DNA from 2 places in the Parabacteroides sp. D25 genome. Region 1 is predicted to be linked to the other one. Evidence: riboswitches for the same ligand, from Rfam matches in the RefSeq annotation. Region 1 holds a riboswitch; the other holds the start of a gene.
What was found. A riboswitch is a leader RNA that binds a small molecule or an ion and turns the genes downstream of it on or off. The one in region 1 is predicted to bind cobalamin.

Region 1 (7,949 bases):
TGATCGTGAACATGAACTGTACGTTCCTCGATAATAACAATATCATTATCGGTAACAACGTGATGATAGCCCCCGATGTGAAAATATATACCGCAACTCATTCCGTTCACCTTGCGGAAAGGATGCCGGAAAGGACACATCCCGGAGCGTCCATCTGCGACACAATTGCCCGACCTGTCCTTATAGAAAATGGTGTATGGATAGGAGGCGGCTCTACAATCCTTCCGGGTGTGACCATCGGTAAAAACTCTGTCATCGGAGCAGGCAGTGTTGTCGTGAAAGATATTCCTGCCAATTCCATAGCTGTCGGCAATCCTTGCCGTGTAATTAAAAATATCGAAGATAATGATTAAAAACCTCATTTTTGATTTTGGCAAGGTCCTCGTAAATCACGATTTGCAACCCTTGCTTGAACGACATTTCGGGGATGATGAAGTGTCACTAATCGGTTTTCACAAAATTCTATCAGATCCGAAATTTATAAACATGTGCGACCGTGGAATAATCCCGTTTGATAAAATGATTGACGGAGCGATAAAAAGGTATCCTGAATATAGTGATGCCTTCACGTTTTTCAAAGATAATTATCTAGAAGAGATAACAGGAGAGATTGAAGGTATGCGTGTACTTCTAAAAAAGTTAAAGCAATCTGGATTCAAACTATATGGGTTGACGAACTGGAGCGACACAATCTACCGGGTCATGGAGAAATTCGACATATTCCGGTTACTTGACGGTATGGTAATATCATGTGAGGAACACTTCATCAAGCCAGAAAAGGAAATTTATCTTCGCCTTCGTGACAAATATGGCCTTAAACCGTCGGAATGTTTGTTTACGGATGACAGAATGGTGAATGTGTTGGGTGCAAAGGCGATTGGAATGGAAGCTGTATTGTTCACAACACCCAAAGAATATATTTTTGAAATAGAGCGAATTTGCGGTATCAAAATTGAACAATGATGAATACCAGAAATTGCAACAGCCGGAGATGCGTTTAGAGAATAGCGAATATCGCACCATTGATTAACGACAAATAAAACAAAGAAGAATATGGGTATCGGAAAATGGATAGGCGGTGTCTTGGGGTTTATGGCATTCGGACCACTGGGCGCTTTAGCCGGTATTATATTAGGCTCTTTCTTTGAGGAAGAGGCAAACATGACGGGACAGCCCTTCGGTGGCAGAACCAATTACGATGATCAATATACACGAAGAGACCCATACGCCGGGGAGCGTAACAGTTTCCTTTTCTCCATGTTGGTAATGGCCTCCTATATCATCCGTGCCGATGGGAAAATCATGCACAGCGAGATGGAATATGTCCGTCAATTCCTCCGAAGGAACTTCGGCGAGATCGCCGTAGGCCAAGGTGAAGAGATATTGCTAAAGCTTTTCGACCAAGCCAAACGCATGGAGCAAGAGAATAGCATAGGATTCAAGAATACCATCCGGGAATGCGGAACCCAGATCGCATACAACCTAAGTTATGAGGAGCGGCTGCAACTGCTGGCGTTCCTCGCCGAGATCGCTAAGAGCGACGGTAATGTTTGCGCCACCGAGATCAACGCTTTAAAAGAGGTAGCCATAGCGATGGGAATGTCTGAAAAGGAAGTTGAATCCATGTTAAATCTTCAGGAAAACTCCCTAGATAACGCCTATAAAGTATTAGAGATAGAACCCACGGCTACGGACGATGAGGTGCGTGCCGCTTACCGCCGCATGGCTATCAAACATCATCCGGACAAAGTAGCCAACCTTGGTGAAGATATCCGCAAGGCCGCCAATGAGAAACTCCAAAAGATCAATGAGGCTAAGGAGCGTATCTATAAAGCGAGAGGCATGAAGTAAATAAGAAAATGGAAATATTTTCTCAATGTCTGTATTATTTAATTAAAAAGACCTACCTTTGCCCACGATTTTAGTAACCAAGCTATCACATAGTTTGGTGAGAGGGAATCCGGTGTGAATCCGGAGCTGTTCCTGCAGCTGTAATCCTCATTAAGTTGGTTAGAAGTTCAAAAGCCACTGTTCTTGAATTGGAATGGGAAGGTTTCTAACCAGAGGAGAGCCAGAATACCTGCTAAAGTCTTACAATAACATCAAGCTTCCAGGATAGAAGTATGTGTCATACAAAAAACGATTCAATTTATTTTTTGAGACATAACCAGATAGAGGCTTGTTGTTTTATTTCGTGTATAAATAAAACACTATATGAGGCTTTTAGCATTCGCTATTCTGGTGGCATGCGTACAATCCGTATGCGCCCAAAGCATATTGAAAGATCCGAAGGAACTTTCCGTGCTATTGAACGAGGTCGTGGTCACCGGTACGGGTACCGAACACTATCTGAAAGACGCCCCTGTGCAAACAGAGGTAATCACCGGCAAAGCCCTTGACAGTTACCAAGGACGTAGTATGCAAGATATTCTGGAAGGGCTGAACGCTTCCATCACCTTCAATCCGAGCGACATGGGTAGTGGCATCCAGATGAACGGATTAGGCAACGATTACATCTTGATCCTTATCAATGGCAAACGGATCAACGGAGATACCGGCGGACAAAACGACTTGAGTATTATCAACCCCGCCAATATCGAACGTATCGAGATCGTAAAAGGTGCCGCCTCTTCCCTGTATGGCTCGGACGCTATCGCCGGTGTCATCAATATTATCACGAAAAAGAACCGGGATAAAGTGAGCCTATCGAATACGACTCGTGTCGGATCATATGGAGATATATTGGAAAGCGTACAAATCGGCTTTGGGCATAAGAGAGTGAATTCCAACACCTCACTTAGTACGACCCATACGGACGGCTGGCGAAATACGACCCAAGAATGGGACCATCACGAGGTAATGAATGGAACCGTGACACGAACCGTAAACCGATCCACGAACTTTACGTTAAGGGAGAACTTAACCTACAAAGTGAACGACCGGCTGAGCCTTTCGGCCGATGGCTCTTTTTACCAGAAATGGAATTATCGTCCGCACGGCGCATTCAAGTATTATACCTATGATCAATTCTACCGGAACTTCGATGTAGCCGGAGGAGCTAAATACGCATTGGGAGGGCAGAACTTCCTTTCGGTAGATCTAACGTATGGTAACTATAGCTATTTCTATAATTACCATCATAAAGATGTCACGAACTTCTTCGATCCGAAGACGGATTTACGTATCACTCGTTATCCCGGAGAACATATTCTGGAAACCTCTCAACAACGTTTCCTAGGACAAGCCAAAAGCGTATTCCACCTCGGTGAAAACAATATCCTAAGCGCCGGGCTCGAATATCAATACGATCATTTGAAATCCCCCCGGCGTATCGAGAACGGGAAAGCCTCCGTATTTACGGCTTCCGCTTATGTACAAGACGAATGGAACCCGACGGATCGGTTGAATGTGACGGTAGGTGGGCGCTTCGTCGTGCACCAAGAGTTCGGGGCTACGTTTACCCCTAAAGTCTCCGCCATGTACAAACTAGGCGACTTCAATATCCGAGCCACATACTCAAATGGATTTAAGGCTCCTACCTTAAAGGAGTTGCACGATGATTATATCACGCAGATCGGCGGCGGCCCGTGGAAACATTATTATGGTAATAAGGATTTAAAACCGCAAAAGTCCAATTATTATTCGGCGAGCGTAGAATATCATGCGTCGAACCTGCAGATCACGGTAACAGGATTCTACAACCGTATCAAGAACATGATCGCCTTGACCGAGATCCCGACAAGCGCCGAAGACCGATTGGATGAGATCGAGGCCAGCATGCAACACAAGAACTTATCCAAAGCCCGCTCTTTCGGAGGAGATATATCGCTCACCTATCAAATCCTATCTTCCTTGGCTATTGGTGGAGGCTATAGCTATACGGATGCCAAAGCGCAATATACGGATGATCCAGCCGACCCGAATTATATGCTCTACACCCCGATCAACGGAACCTCATTCCATAATGCCAATTGGAAACTGGCATGGAACCATGCGTGGAAAAAGTATAAATTGGATGTCACTTTGTTCGGCCGATACCAATCTACCCGCTTTTATATCACGGACGGTGATGGAAAAAGTTATCAGCTATGGCGATTGAATACCCGTCATAACGTATTGAAAAAGAAAAAATGGAACCTAGATATCAATGTCGGTATCGATAATATCTTCGATTATGTGGATCGTACCCCGTTCGGACGCCATCGTGGAACTACGTCTCCCGGACGGACTTGGTACGCCTCTTTTATCGTGAAATTTCAGAATAAACATAAACTATAAACAATCTTAAAAGTTAAATGCGATGAACAAATTTAAGTACCTTTTGCTTGCGGCGAGTCTATTTGCCTCAAACGCAGTTTTTACCTCCTGTGATGATGGAGACGACGACAATACCGCAAACCCGGCGGAAGAAGTCGTAAAGGCAAGTAAGAAACATGACACGGCGATCTTGTTGTGTACATTCGGTAGCACATTCAAGGAGTCTATCAAGACATACGACGCTACACTAGCCGATTTCCAAAACGCATTTCCCGATGCGGACATCTATTTGTCATTTACCTCCCGTACTTGTGTGAATCGTGTAGAAGCAGAGACAGGTATCGCACGTTACCAACCGGACCTTTGGTTACAAGCCCTAGGAAATGCCGGTTACAAGAAGGTTGCGGTACAGTCCTTACACATCATCCCGGGTGAGGAATACCTAAGCTTGATGAATACGGACGTGAAGAAGAAATTCATGATCGAGTCTTTCCCGAGTGTTCAAGTCGTAAAAAGCCCTTGTTTGGTGTACAACGAAGAGGATGTGGAAGCCGTAGCAAAAGTCCTATACAGCCACTACAGTGATAAATTGGCTGATAACAAGAACGTCCTTTTATTAATGGGACATGGTAACCCGGATAAAAACTATAACGCAAATACGAAATACACGGAAACAGAAGAGGCTATGCAAGCCTTGGCCGCTAACAAGAATGTATTCGTAGGTACCGTTGATTACGGAGATATGTTGTTCTGGCCGGAAGAAGGCGAACCAAATGAGGAATGTGTCTATTCCAAACTTACCAAATACCGCGAGGATCATAACTTAAAACCGGAAGAGATCACGATCTCCTTAGCTCCGTTCATGTCTATCGCCGGAGACCATGCGCATAATGACCTTTGGGGTATTGAGGAGGGTGATGATTTCAGCGCTGCCGCTCCTAACGCCGACGCTTGCTGGAGACTAAAACTTTTGAAGATGGGCTTCAAGATCGACACGGAAGAAAGCCATAACGGAAGTTTAGAGAACTGTAAGATCATAGGCTTAGGCGATTACGACGCTGTTCGTCAGATCTGGGTGAACCATCTAAAAGCATTATATAATGATGCGGAGGCTTGGGAAACCGGAGAAGACTACCAGTAAATAATTGAGAATTGAGAATTGAAAATTAGGGAGTACTTACTGAACCAATTTTCAATTCTCAATTTTCAATTGTTCAGTGTGTATATAATTTCTTTCGATCAAAAATCGTCGCCCGTTTATATTTCATGGCGAAACGGATGTGATCGATAAATAAAGACCGGATCGCCGGATTCTCACCTAGAGGCTTTAAATAAATATCCACATCGAAACCCTGTTGACGTAGCCCTTTCTGCCAGAAATCCGTAACCGTATTTTCCGTACCTCGAATCAGTACGAACATAAAAGGAATCAACTCCACACGCTTATGACCGGCTTGGCGCATTTGCTCACCTACATCCTCGATCGTAGGGAAACCCTCACGGGTTCCGGTATAATAATCTTTCATTCCTTTGGTCTGGAACATATACCCCAATTTCGCGTAAGCCGAGTTACTGGCATGATAAGTTCCGTGCGCCACCAATAACTTAGCCCCATTTTTAGTCACTCCAGAAGGTGAGGAAACCGCTTTCATCACCGCCTCATAATCGGTATCATCATATAACAAGGGATTACCTACACGCAAATCCTTAAACAAACCTTTTCGCTGTTCCGCCTCTTTGCGGATCGCTTCCATCTCCACACCCTCTATAATGATAGTCGGTTGGATTATCACATGGGTAAACCCTTGATCACGCAACTCTACCAAGGCGTCCGCCGGCAACTGAACCCAAACACCTTGCGCCCTCAACCGACTCACTACGCTACGGGCGCTATAAGCCTGCCGGACTTCCACGTCTGGGAAAGCCTCCTTGACACGCTTGTTCATCACATCGAGTACTTGGGTACGAGCTTCCGGGTAAGCACTCCCGAAATGTACCATCAAGATCGCTAACTTATCTCCCTTTTCCATGCTCTCCCGGATATCGGAAGCGTAAAACTCCCGCCCGGGTTTCGCCCATAATGAACAGGCGAGCCCGAGCAGGAGTGAACAAACAAACATGGATCGTAAAAATCCCCTATACATTATTATATTAGTTAATAGTTGACATGTGACAGTTTACTGCTTGAAACGGACCAGAAGGCTGACGTAATAGGTACGGCCCGGGGTCAATGTAGCGTAATTGTAATTAAAGGGACGATCATCTACATAATCAAAAAGGTTCTCGATACCTACTCCCGGTTCCAACAAGAAATCGCCGGCTCTAAACGTATGGCTCGTATTGAGATTCCACAAGGAATATTTCGGTGCGTATCCATAAGAAGTAGAATAACGTTCCCCTTGGATACGTCCGTTAAAATTCACGTTCAGCTTATACTTATTCCAAGTATGAGACCACATAGCCGCTACCGTACCACTATGCTTAACGGTCTTATCCAAAGGCTCATCCTCATATACGTTTTTTCCATCCATGAAACTATAGCCACCATTCAAGGTAAAGCCCGCTCCCAGATAACTATTGAAGGCCACGTTAATACCTTTGATCTTCGCTTTATCGATATTCGCACGCATCTGTATCTCATCATAGTACGTACCATGGGCGGTGTTATAAGCATCCCGTTCCGCCGTATCCAACATCTTATAGTTAATCATGCTACGTACGTTATTCATAAAAGCGGACACGGACAAAGAGAAATACCGCATCGTATATTCTGCGCTCAACGTAAAATTGTCGCTCTTCTCCGGGTCCAGATCCGGATTACCGATCGTAAGGCGAGTCGCTCCGGACGCTTTCTTCTCCGATTCCGTATACAACTCTTTCAATTCAGGTGTACGGAAACCAGCCGCATACGATCCGCGGAAATTAAAACCGCCTACCTTATACAGCAAAGCCACGTTAGGAGTCGCATAACTCTTAAAATTCTCATGGTAAATATAGCGCAAACCCGCGTACGCTTGGAAATGCTCATTGATATTGATCTCGTCTTGAGCATAAAGCGCAGTCGTGTACATACTTTTACCCGCTATGTTATCCGTCTCGCTACTCAGTAACTCTTTAATGAACTCCGCACCAGCCGAAAGCTTATTATATTTGCCCAAACGAAAGATTCCCTTGACATTCAAGTTATGGTAATGAATCCGTTTCGTCATATCACTCTCTCCGCTTTTCTTTCCATCAAAGAAATCCTTATACGTACTATGATTGTCCGACAGATAATCAGCGTTCAAATAAGAGTTCTTATTAATCATGTATTGAGCGCCCGCCCCATAAGTGAACGTCTCTTTTCTCATATCATAGTTGGTCGTATTCACTTTATCCATTGGCATCGGACGATCGCTGGAACGTCCGAAGAAAGTACCACGCACATAAAAAGACAAACGATCCGTAGCGTCGTACGTGAAACGTTGGTTGATCACGTTCCGGTGAAATCCCTCGGAAGCTTGCTTATTGGTAGGAACCAACTCGCCTTTACTCTCCGTATAGGGATTTAATTGCCAACCATCGGCCCGTTGATATTGATAAGAAGTATATGAACCGAACTTCCCTACATTCACGTCCGCATTGACCGACTGCAAGAATTGGTTCTTGCTACCATAACGGCTATTGCTCGTCACGTTCACCTTATTACGGGA
Region 2 (7,949 bases), on a different contig from region 1:
ACTTTATTAGAAGGTATTTGTCCGGCTTCCGTAGAATTGAACTTCAACACTTGCAACTGCAAAGCGGAGAAGTTGATCGGTATCTTGGCTGACTACTTCAAAGGCAAGGGTGTCGACGCAGAGAAGTGCTACGGTTCTGTAAACTATGACGCTTTCAAGAAACCTTTAGTAAAAGGTAAAGAAAACAGTGAGTGGGTAGAAGGTGCCGCAGCTGTGCTCAAAGCTGGACAGGCTTTGCCTAACTACCGTGTATTGGCTGTAAATGCGTTCCTTTTCAACAATGCTGGCGCTTACATTTCTCAGGAATTAGGTTACGCCTTGGCTTGGGGTAACGAATTGATGGCAAAACTTACCGAGGCTGGTTTCACCGCTGACGAGGTTGCCAAGAAAATCAAATTCAATTTTGGTATCAGCTCTAACTACTTCATGGAAATCGCTAAGTTCCGTGCGGCTCGTTGGTTGTGGGCCGAGATCGTAGCCGCTTATAAGCCGGCCTGCGAATGCGCTTGCAAGATGGTTGCTCACGCACAGACTTCAGAGTGGAACATGACGGTTTACGATGCTCACGTAAACTTGCTTCGTTCTCAAACTGAGGCTATGTCTGCCGCTCTTGCCGGCGTAGACTCTATCACGGTTCGCCCGTTTGATAAGATTTACCAGACTCCAGACGATTTCTCTGAGCGTATCGCACGTAACCAACAATTATTATTGAAGGAAGAGTGCCACTTGGATAAGGTCGTTGACCCGTCTGCCGGTTCTTATTATGTAGAGGTATTGACGAATTCCTTGGCTGATGTCGCTTGGAAGTTGTTCTTGGAGGTTGAGGAAAAAGGAGGATTCTCCGTTGCCGTGAACGCAGGTGAGATCCAGAATGCCGTTAACGCTTCGAATGTAGCTCGTAAGAAAGCGGTTGCTACCCGTCGTGAGATCCTGTTGGGTTCTAACCAGTATCCTAACTTCACGGAAGTAGCTGCCGATAAGATTCAGGAAAAAGGTTCTTGCTGTTGTGGCGGTGGTCATTGCGGCGAGGCAACGATCCCGGCTCTTGATTTCTCTCGCGGCGCTTCCGAATTCGAGGCTTTGCGTATGGCGACAGAGAAGAGTGGCAAGACTCCGAAGGTATTCATGTTGACGATCGGTAACTTGGCGATGCGTTTGGCTCGTTCACAGTTCTCCGCTAACTTCTTCGCTTGTGCCGGATATAAGATAATTGATAACTTAGGCTTCGATACGGTTGAGGCTGGTGTTGAGGCTGCAGTCAAGGCGGGTGCTGAGATAGTGGTTCTTTGCTCTAGTGATGACGAGTATGCTGAATTCGCTCCTGCTGCTTACAAGGCTTTGGCCGGACGTGCCGAATTCGTTGTAGCCGGAGCTCCTGCTTGCGCGGACGACTTGAAGGCTCAAGGTATCGACCAGTTCGTAAATGTAAAGAGCAATGTGCTTGAGACATTGAAAGCATTCAACGCTAAATTAGGAATCGCTTAAGTATAAACAATTATGAGACCAAATTTTAAAAACATAGATATAAAGAATGCCGGATTCGCAGCTACAAACGCTGCCGAATGGGCAAAAGCCAATGGTATCGAGCCCAATTGGAAAACACCCGAGCATATCGAGGTGAAACCTGTATATACAAAAGAAGACTTGGAGGGTATGGAGCACTTGAACTATGCTTCCGGTCTGCCTCCTTATCTACGTGGCCCGTACAGCGGTATGTACGCTATGCGTCCTTGGACAATCCGTCAGTACGCGGGTTTCTCTACCGCTGAGGAGTCTAACGCTTTCTATCGCCGTAACTTGGCTTCCGGTCAGAAAGGTTTGTCCGTTGCGTTCGACCTTCCGACTCACCGTGGTTACGATGCCGACAACGAACGTGTGGTTGGTGATGTAGGTAAAGCGGGTGTATCTATCTGTTCCTTGGAGAACATGAAAGTGTTGTTCGATGGTATTCCTTTGAACAAGATGTCTGTTTCCATGACCATGAATGGTGGTGTGCTTCCGGTATTGGCATTCTATATCAACGCAGGTTTGGAGCAAGGTGCTAAGTTGGAGGAAATGGCCGGTACGATCCAGAACGATATATTGAAAGAGTTCATGGTACGTAATACCTATATTTACCCGCCTGAGTTCTCCATGAAGATTATCGCTGATATCTTCGAGTATACCTCTCAGAAGATGCCGAAGTTCAACTCTATCTCTATCTCCGGTTATCATATGCAGGAGGCTGGTGCTACGGCTGATATCGAGATGGCTTATACGTTGTGCGACGGTATGGAATATCTTCGTGCCGGTATCAACGCCGGTATCGATGTGGATGCGTTCGCTCCCCGTTTGTCATTCTTCTGGGCTATCGGTGTAAATCACTTCATGGAGATCGCCAAGATGCGTGCGGCTCGTATGTTGTGGGCGAAGATCGTGAAGAGCTTCGGCGCTAAGAACCCGAAATCATTGGCATTGCGTACACATAGCCAGACTTCCGGTTGGTCATTGACCGAGCAAGATCCGTTCAATAACGTAGGACGTACTTGTATCGAGGCTATGGCCGCTACATTAGGACATACACAATCTTTGCATACGAACGCATTGGATGAGGCGATCGCTTTGCCGACCGATTTCTCCGCTCGTATCGCTCGTAATACACAGATTTACATTCAGGAAGAGACTAAGATCTGTAAGGAAATCGACCCGTGGGCTGGTTCTTACTATGTAGAGTCTTTGACGAATGAATTGGTACATAAAGGTTGGGCGTTGATCCAAGAGATCGAGAGCATGGGTGGTATGGCGAAAGCCATCGAGACAGGTCTTCCTAAGATGCGTATCGAGGAAGCGGCCGCTCGTACACAGGCTCGTATCGACTCTGGTGTTCAGACCATCGTTGGTGTTAACAAATATCGTTTGCCGAAGGAAGATCCGATCGATATCCTTGAGATTGATAATACAGCCGTACGTAACGAGCAGATCGCCGCTTTGAAGGAGTTGCGTGCTAACCGTGACGAAGCCGCTGTTCAAAAAGCTTTGGCTGATATCACGGAGTGCGTGAAGACGAAGAAGGGCAATTTATTAGAGTTGGCTGTTAAGGCTGCCGGCTTGCGTGCGTCATTGGGAGAGATCTCCGATGCTTGCGAGGTGGTTGTAGGTCGTTATAAAGCAATCATTAGAACTATTTCAGGCGTGTATTCATCAGAAACTAAGAAAGACGCAGACTTCCAGAAAGCTTGCGAGCTTTGCGAGCAATTCGCTAAGAAAGAGGGCCGTCAGCCTCGTATCATGATCGCTAAGATGGGTCAGGACGGACATGACCGTGGCGCTAAGGTTGTTGCTACCGGTTATGCTGACTGTGGGTTCGACGTAGATATGGGACCGTTGTTCCAGACTCCGGCCGAGGCTGCCCGTCAAGCTGTAGAGAACGATGTTCACGTAATGGGCGTTTCTTCTTTGGCCGCTGGTCATAAGACGTTGGTTCCGCAGGTTATCGAGGAGTTGAAGAAATTAGGTCGTGAGGATATCATCGTTATCGCTGGTGGTGTAATCCCGGCTCAAGACTATGACTTCTTGTATAAGGCTGGCGTTGCCGCTATCTTTGGCCCGGGTACTTCCGTATCGAAGGCAGCTTGCCAGATCCTAGAGATCTTGTTAGGCGAATAAATAGCATTTAAACCTTACGGTTTTTTAATAAAGAGAGGCTGGACAATTGATTTTGTCCGGCCTTTTTTAGTATTGTATACGGGTTTATGTACTTTTGTAGCGATTATTCAATTAAAAAGGGAAAGAATCATGGGAATCGTTATAGGTATAGACGTGGGAGGTAGCACGACCAAGATCGTCGGTGTGGAGGATAAGAAGATCAAGAACCCGATGTTCGTGAAAGCTACCGATCCGGTAACCTCTTTATTCGGGGCCTTCGGTAAATATATTTATGATAATAACATCTCACTCTCGAATATAGAGAAAGTGATCTTGACGGGTGTAGGTAGCGCCTATATCGATCAACCTTTATATGGCTTACCAACCGCGAAGACGGATGAGTTCCTCGCAAATGGGCTAGGGGCGCAGTATAATACGGGACTGGATAGCCTGTTGGTGGTCAGCATGGGAACGGGTACCTCTTTTGTCAAGGTACAAGGCTCCACGGTCGAGCATATCGGGGGATTGGGTATCGGTGGCGGAACCATCCTCGGCTTGTCTAAGCTATTATTGAAAACGCATGACTTTCACCAAATAGCGTCTTTGGCTGAGCATGGTTCCCTGAATGATATCGACTTGCATATCCGGGATATTACGCCGCATCCGCTACCCGGCCTGCCGCTAGACGTGACAGCCTCTATTTTTGGAAAAGCGGATGCGAACGCTAAGGTTGAGGATATCGCTCTCGGTATCGTTCATATGGTCTTGCAGACTATCGGGCAAGGAGCTGTTTTCGCCTCGTTAAATGGCGATATCAAGAATATCGTGTTGATCGGTAACCTGACTCGCTTGCCGCAATGCCCGGATATTTTCCCCCGTCTGGAGGAGATGTGCGATGTCCATTTCAAGATACCGGAGTATGCCGAGTATCGCACGGCTATCGGGGCGGCTTTATGTTATATCAGGAACCGGGAATATAGGGATATTTTTTGTGGAAAGTGTTAGGCTACATCAAAACTTTATGTATCTTTGCTACATGCTTTGTTCCCTTTCGGCAATCGCCGGATAGGGATTAAAAGGGAATCGGGTGAGAATCCCGGACAGTCCCGCTGCTGTAAGCTTCATAAACGGGTTGAGCAATACTGTTGCCACTGTTCATTCAAGTGAATGGGAAGGCGCTTAAGACCGGAAGTAAGTCAGAAGACCTGCAAGGCGTGTATATTTTCGACGGCTTCGAGGAAAGGCCGGAAGAGAACGCAAGAACCGTATCCGGTTTTTACTATTCTTTATCCAAGGTTTTCTTATCAAGTCGTCTCATGGTTTCGGATAATTATTTTGCCATAATAATTAGGGAAAGAAGCATGAATCTGACCGACGGGATGAGCTCCGTATGTAAGATGCATGCTTTCTTTGAGTTTAAAGGACTGGGGTATTCCGTGAACACTCTATAGAGAATATTTGTTTATTATTAGAAAAGTGCGTTTATTTGCAACGAGTAATTAACAAAAGAAGTATGAATATGAAGAAAATCGTGGGATTTCTTATGGTTGCCTTGTTAGCGTTGATGGCGCTTCCGGCGAACGCTCAGCTTAAATTCGGTATCAAGGGAGGTGTGAATATATCGTCTGTCCATTTCAACTCGGACGTGTTGAAAGCGGATAACGTAACCGGCTTCCAAGTGGGGCCGATGATCGAGACGACTTTGCCGTTGGTGGGTGTCGGGATCGATGCGGCCGTGTTGTATTCGCAAAAAGGTTTGGAGACGACTTCGGTTGGCGGGGTTAAGACTTCGATGAAGACGGATTATATCGATGTTCCGGTCAACTTGAAATGGAAATTCGGCTTACCGATCGTCAAAGCGTATCTGGCAGCCGGTCCGTATATCGGTTTCCGTGTAGGCGGTGATAAATTTTGGGATATCCCGGGTTCCGTAGCGGATCAGGTGAAGGCGAAGAATTTCAGCGCAGGCCTTAACTTCGGTGCCGGCGTGGAGTTGATCAGCCACTTGCAGGTGGGTTTCAATTATGGTCTGGGACTGACTGATAACTATAGCATTGAGAAGGTGAACCTCTCCGACGGTGCCGGAAAGAATCGTGGATGGTCTATCACGGCAGCGATCTTGTTCTAAATAGGTGAAAATAAAATGAGAGAGGCTGGGCTTTAGAAGTCCGGCCTTTTTTGTTATTTTTGGGCTCGTAATGAAACACCTGTTTGAATGAAATATGCGGACGTCATACTTCCCCTTCCTTTGGAGAATAGCTATACCTATCGGATACCCGAAGATCTGGAAAGAGCCGTGACTCCCGGTTGCCGGGTGATCGTGCATTTCGGGAAGAAACGATATTATACGGCCATCGTCATGGAGGTACACGACCGGGAACCGGTATCCGATTTTGAGACGAAGGAGATCTACGCTTTGCTGGATGCCACTCCGGTGCTCCGCCGTCCGCAACTCCGTTTCTGGAAATGGATATCTTCTTATTATATATGTAAGCTGGGCGACGTGTATAAGGCGGCCTTGCCTTCCGGCTTAAAGTTGGAAAGCGAGACGGCGGTTACTTATAATGAGGATTTCGAGGCTACCGCCCCCTTGCGCCCGAACGAGCAAGCGGTACTGGATGCCTTTAGCGGGGTTTTGAAATTGACGATCTCGGAGTTGGAGAAGAAGACCGGTCTCCGAAATGTTGTCCCGATCGTCTCTTCCTTGATGGTGAAAGGGGCGGTCGAGGTGAGCGAGGAGCTAAAGCGAGGATTCGTTCCCAAGACACAGGCGTTTATCCGTTTGGCCGAAGCTTACTGGGATGAGACGAAATTGCAGGCGGTGTTCGAAGAATTGAAAAGGGCGAAGAAGCAAGAGCTTCTGTTGGTCAGCTTCTTGGATTTAAGCCATACCTTGAATCCCGCTTTATCGAAGGAGCTTTCCAAGAAAGAGCTATTGGAACGCAGTGGTTATACCTCTGCGGTATTGGAGGGTCTGCTGAAACGGGGTATCTTGGAGAGTTACGAGAAAGAGGTGGGTCGTTTACAAGTATCCGTCTGCCGCTTGCAAGAGCCGAATCCGCTCAGTCCGGCGCAAGAGAAAGCCTACGGAGAGATCCATGAGGCTTTCAAGACGAAGGAGGTTTGCTTGCTTCATGGCGTGACTTCCAGTGGTAAGACCGAGATATACGTCCGTTTGATCCATGAGGTCTTGCGGCTGGGGCGGCAGGTTTTATATATGTTGCCGGAGATCGCTATCACGACCCAGATCACGGAACGGCTGGCGAAATTATTCGGGGATAAGCTATTGGTCTACCACTCTAAGTTCTCGGACAACGAGCGGGTGGAGGTCTGGAACAAGCTGCTGCATAGCGACGAGCCTATGCTGGTATTGGGGGTCCGTTCTTCCCTCTTCCTTCCGTTTAAGGACTTGGGCTTGATTATCGTGGACGAGGAGCATGAGAATACGTATAAGCAGCAAGACCCGGCACCCCGTTACCATGCCCGTAACGCTGCCATCGTCTTGGCGGGTATGCACGGCGGTAAGACCTTATTGGGTTCCGCCACCCCTTCCATCGACTCTTATTTCAACGCTACGGCGGGGAAATACGGTCTGGTCGAGCTATCCACCCGCTACGGTGATTGCTTGATGCCGGAGATTATTACGGTGGACGTGAAGGAGCTAAAGCGCAAGAAGATTATGAAAGATACCCTTTTCTCCCCCCTGTTGGTGGAGAAGGTGCGGGAGGCTTTATCCCGGGGTGAGCAAGCGATCTTGTTCCAGAACCGCCGGGGATTCGCCCCGATGATCGAGTGTCGGGGGTGCGGGTGGGTGCCTCATTGCGTGAATTGCGACGTTAGCCTTACTTACCACAAGGCGCATAATCAGCTGGTTTGCCATTATTGCGGTTATACTTACCGCTTGCCGCAGGTATGTCCCGAGTGTAAGGGGACGGAGTTCAAGATGCAAGGTTTCGGTACAGAGAAGGTAGAGGAGGAGATCGCTGGGCAATTCCCTGCGGCGAAGGTGGAGCGGCTGGATTTCGATACGGCCCGTACCCGCACGGCTTACGAGCGGATCATCTCGGATTTCGAGAAGGGGAAGACACAAATCTTGATTGGTACCCAGATGTTGTCGAAGGGATTGGATTTCGGGAATGTCAGCGTGGTCGGAATCTTGAGCGCCGATAGCCTGATGAATTTCCCAGACTTCCGGGCGCACGAGCGGGCTTATCAATTGATGGTACAGGTTAGCGGACGTGCCGGACGACGGGATAAGCGGGGTACGGTGATCTTGCAGACTACCCAGCCGGAGCATCCCTTGATCCGTATGGTGCAGCATTTTG

Region 2: another riboswitch for cobalamin. It lies ahead of HMPREF0999_RS07585 (porin family protein); the one in region 1 lies ahead of HMPREF0999_RS05005 (TonB-dependent receptor plug domain-containing protein).

What each region holds. Positions count from the first base shown of each region.
Region 1 is NZ_JH976501.1:342,810-350,758, reverse strand. Features, by position in the region: gene HMPREF0999_RS05020 (sugar O-acetyltransferase) at 1-353, shown strand, start outside; gene HMPREF0999_RS05015 (HAD family hydrolase) at 346-963, shown strand; gene HMPREF0999_RS05010 (TerB family tellurite resistance protein) at 1,054-1,851, shown strand; cobalamin riboswitch at 1,906-2,103, shown strand; gene HMPREF0999_RS05005 (TonB-dependent receptor plug domain-containing protein) at 2,215-4,278, shown strand; gene HMPREF0999_RS05000 (sirohydrochlorin cobaltochelatase) at 4,301-5,398, shown strand; gene HMPREF0999_RS04995 (sirohydrochlorin cobaltochelatase) at 5,472-6,401, opposite strand; gene HMPREF0999_RS04990 (TonB-dependent receptor) at 6,435-7,949, opposite strand, start outside.
Region 2 is NZ_JH976502.1:170,005-177,953, forward strand. Features, by position in the region: gene mutA (methylmalonyl-CoA mutase small subunit) at 1-1,485, shown strand, start outside; gene scpA (methylmalonyl-CoA mutase) at 1,498-3,645, shown strand; gene coaW (type II pantothenate kinase) at 3,775-4,629, shown strand; cobalamin riboswitch at 4,649-4,852, shown strand; gene HMPREF0999_RS07585 (porin family protein) at 5,144-5,752, shown strand; gene priA (primosomal protein N') at 5,840-7,949, shown strand, end outside.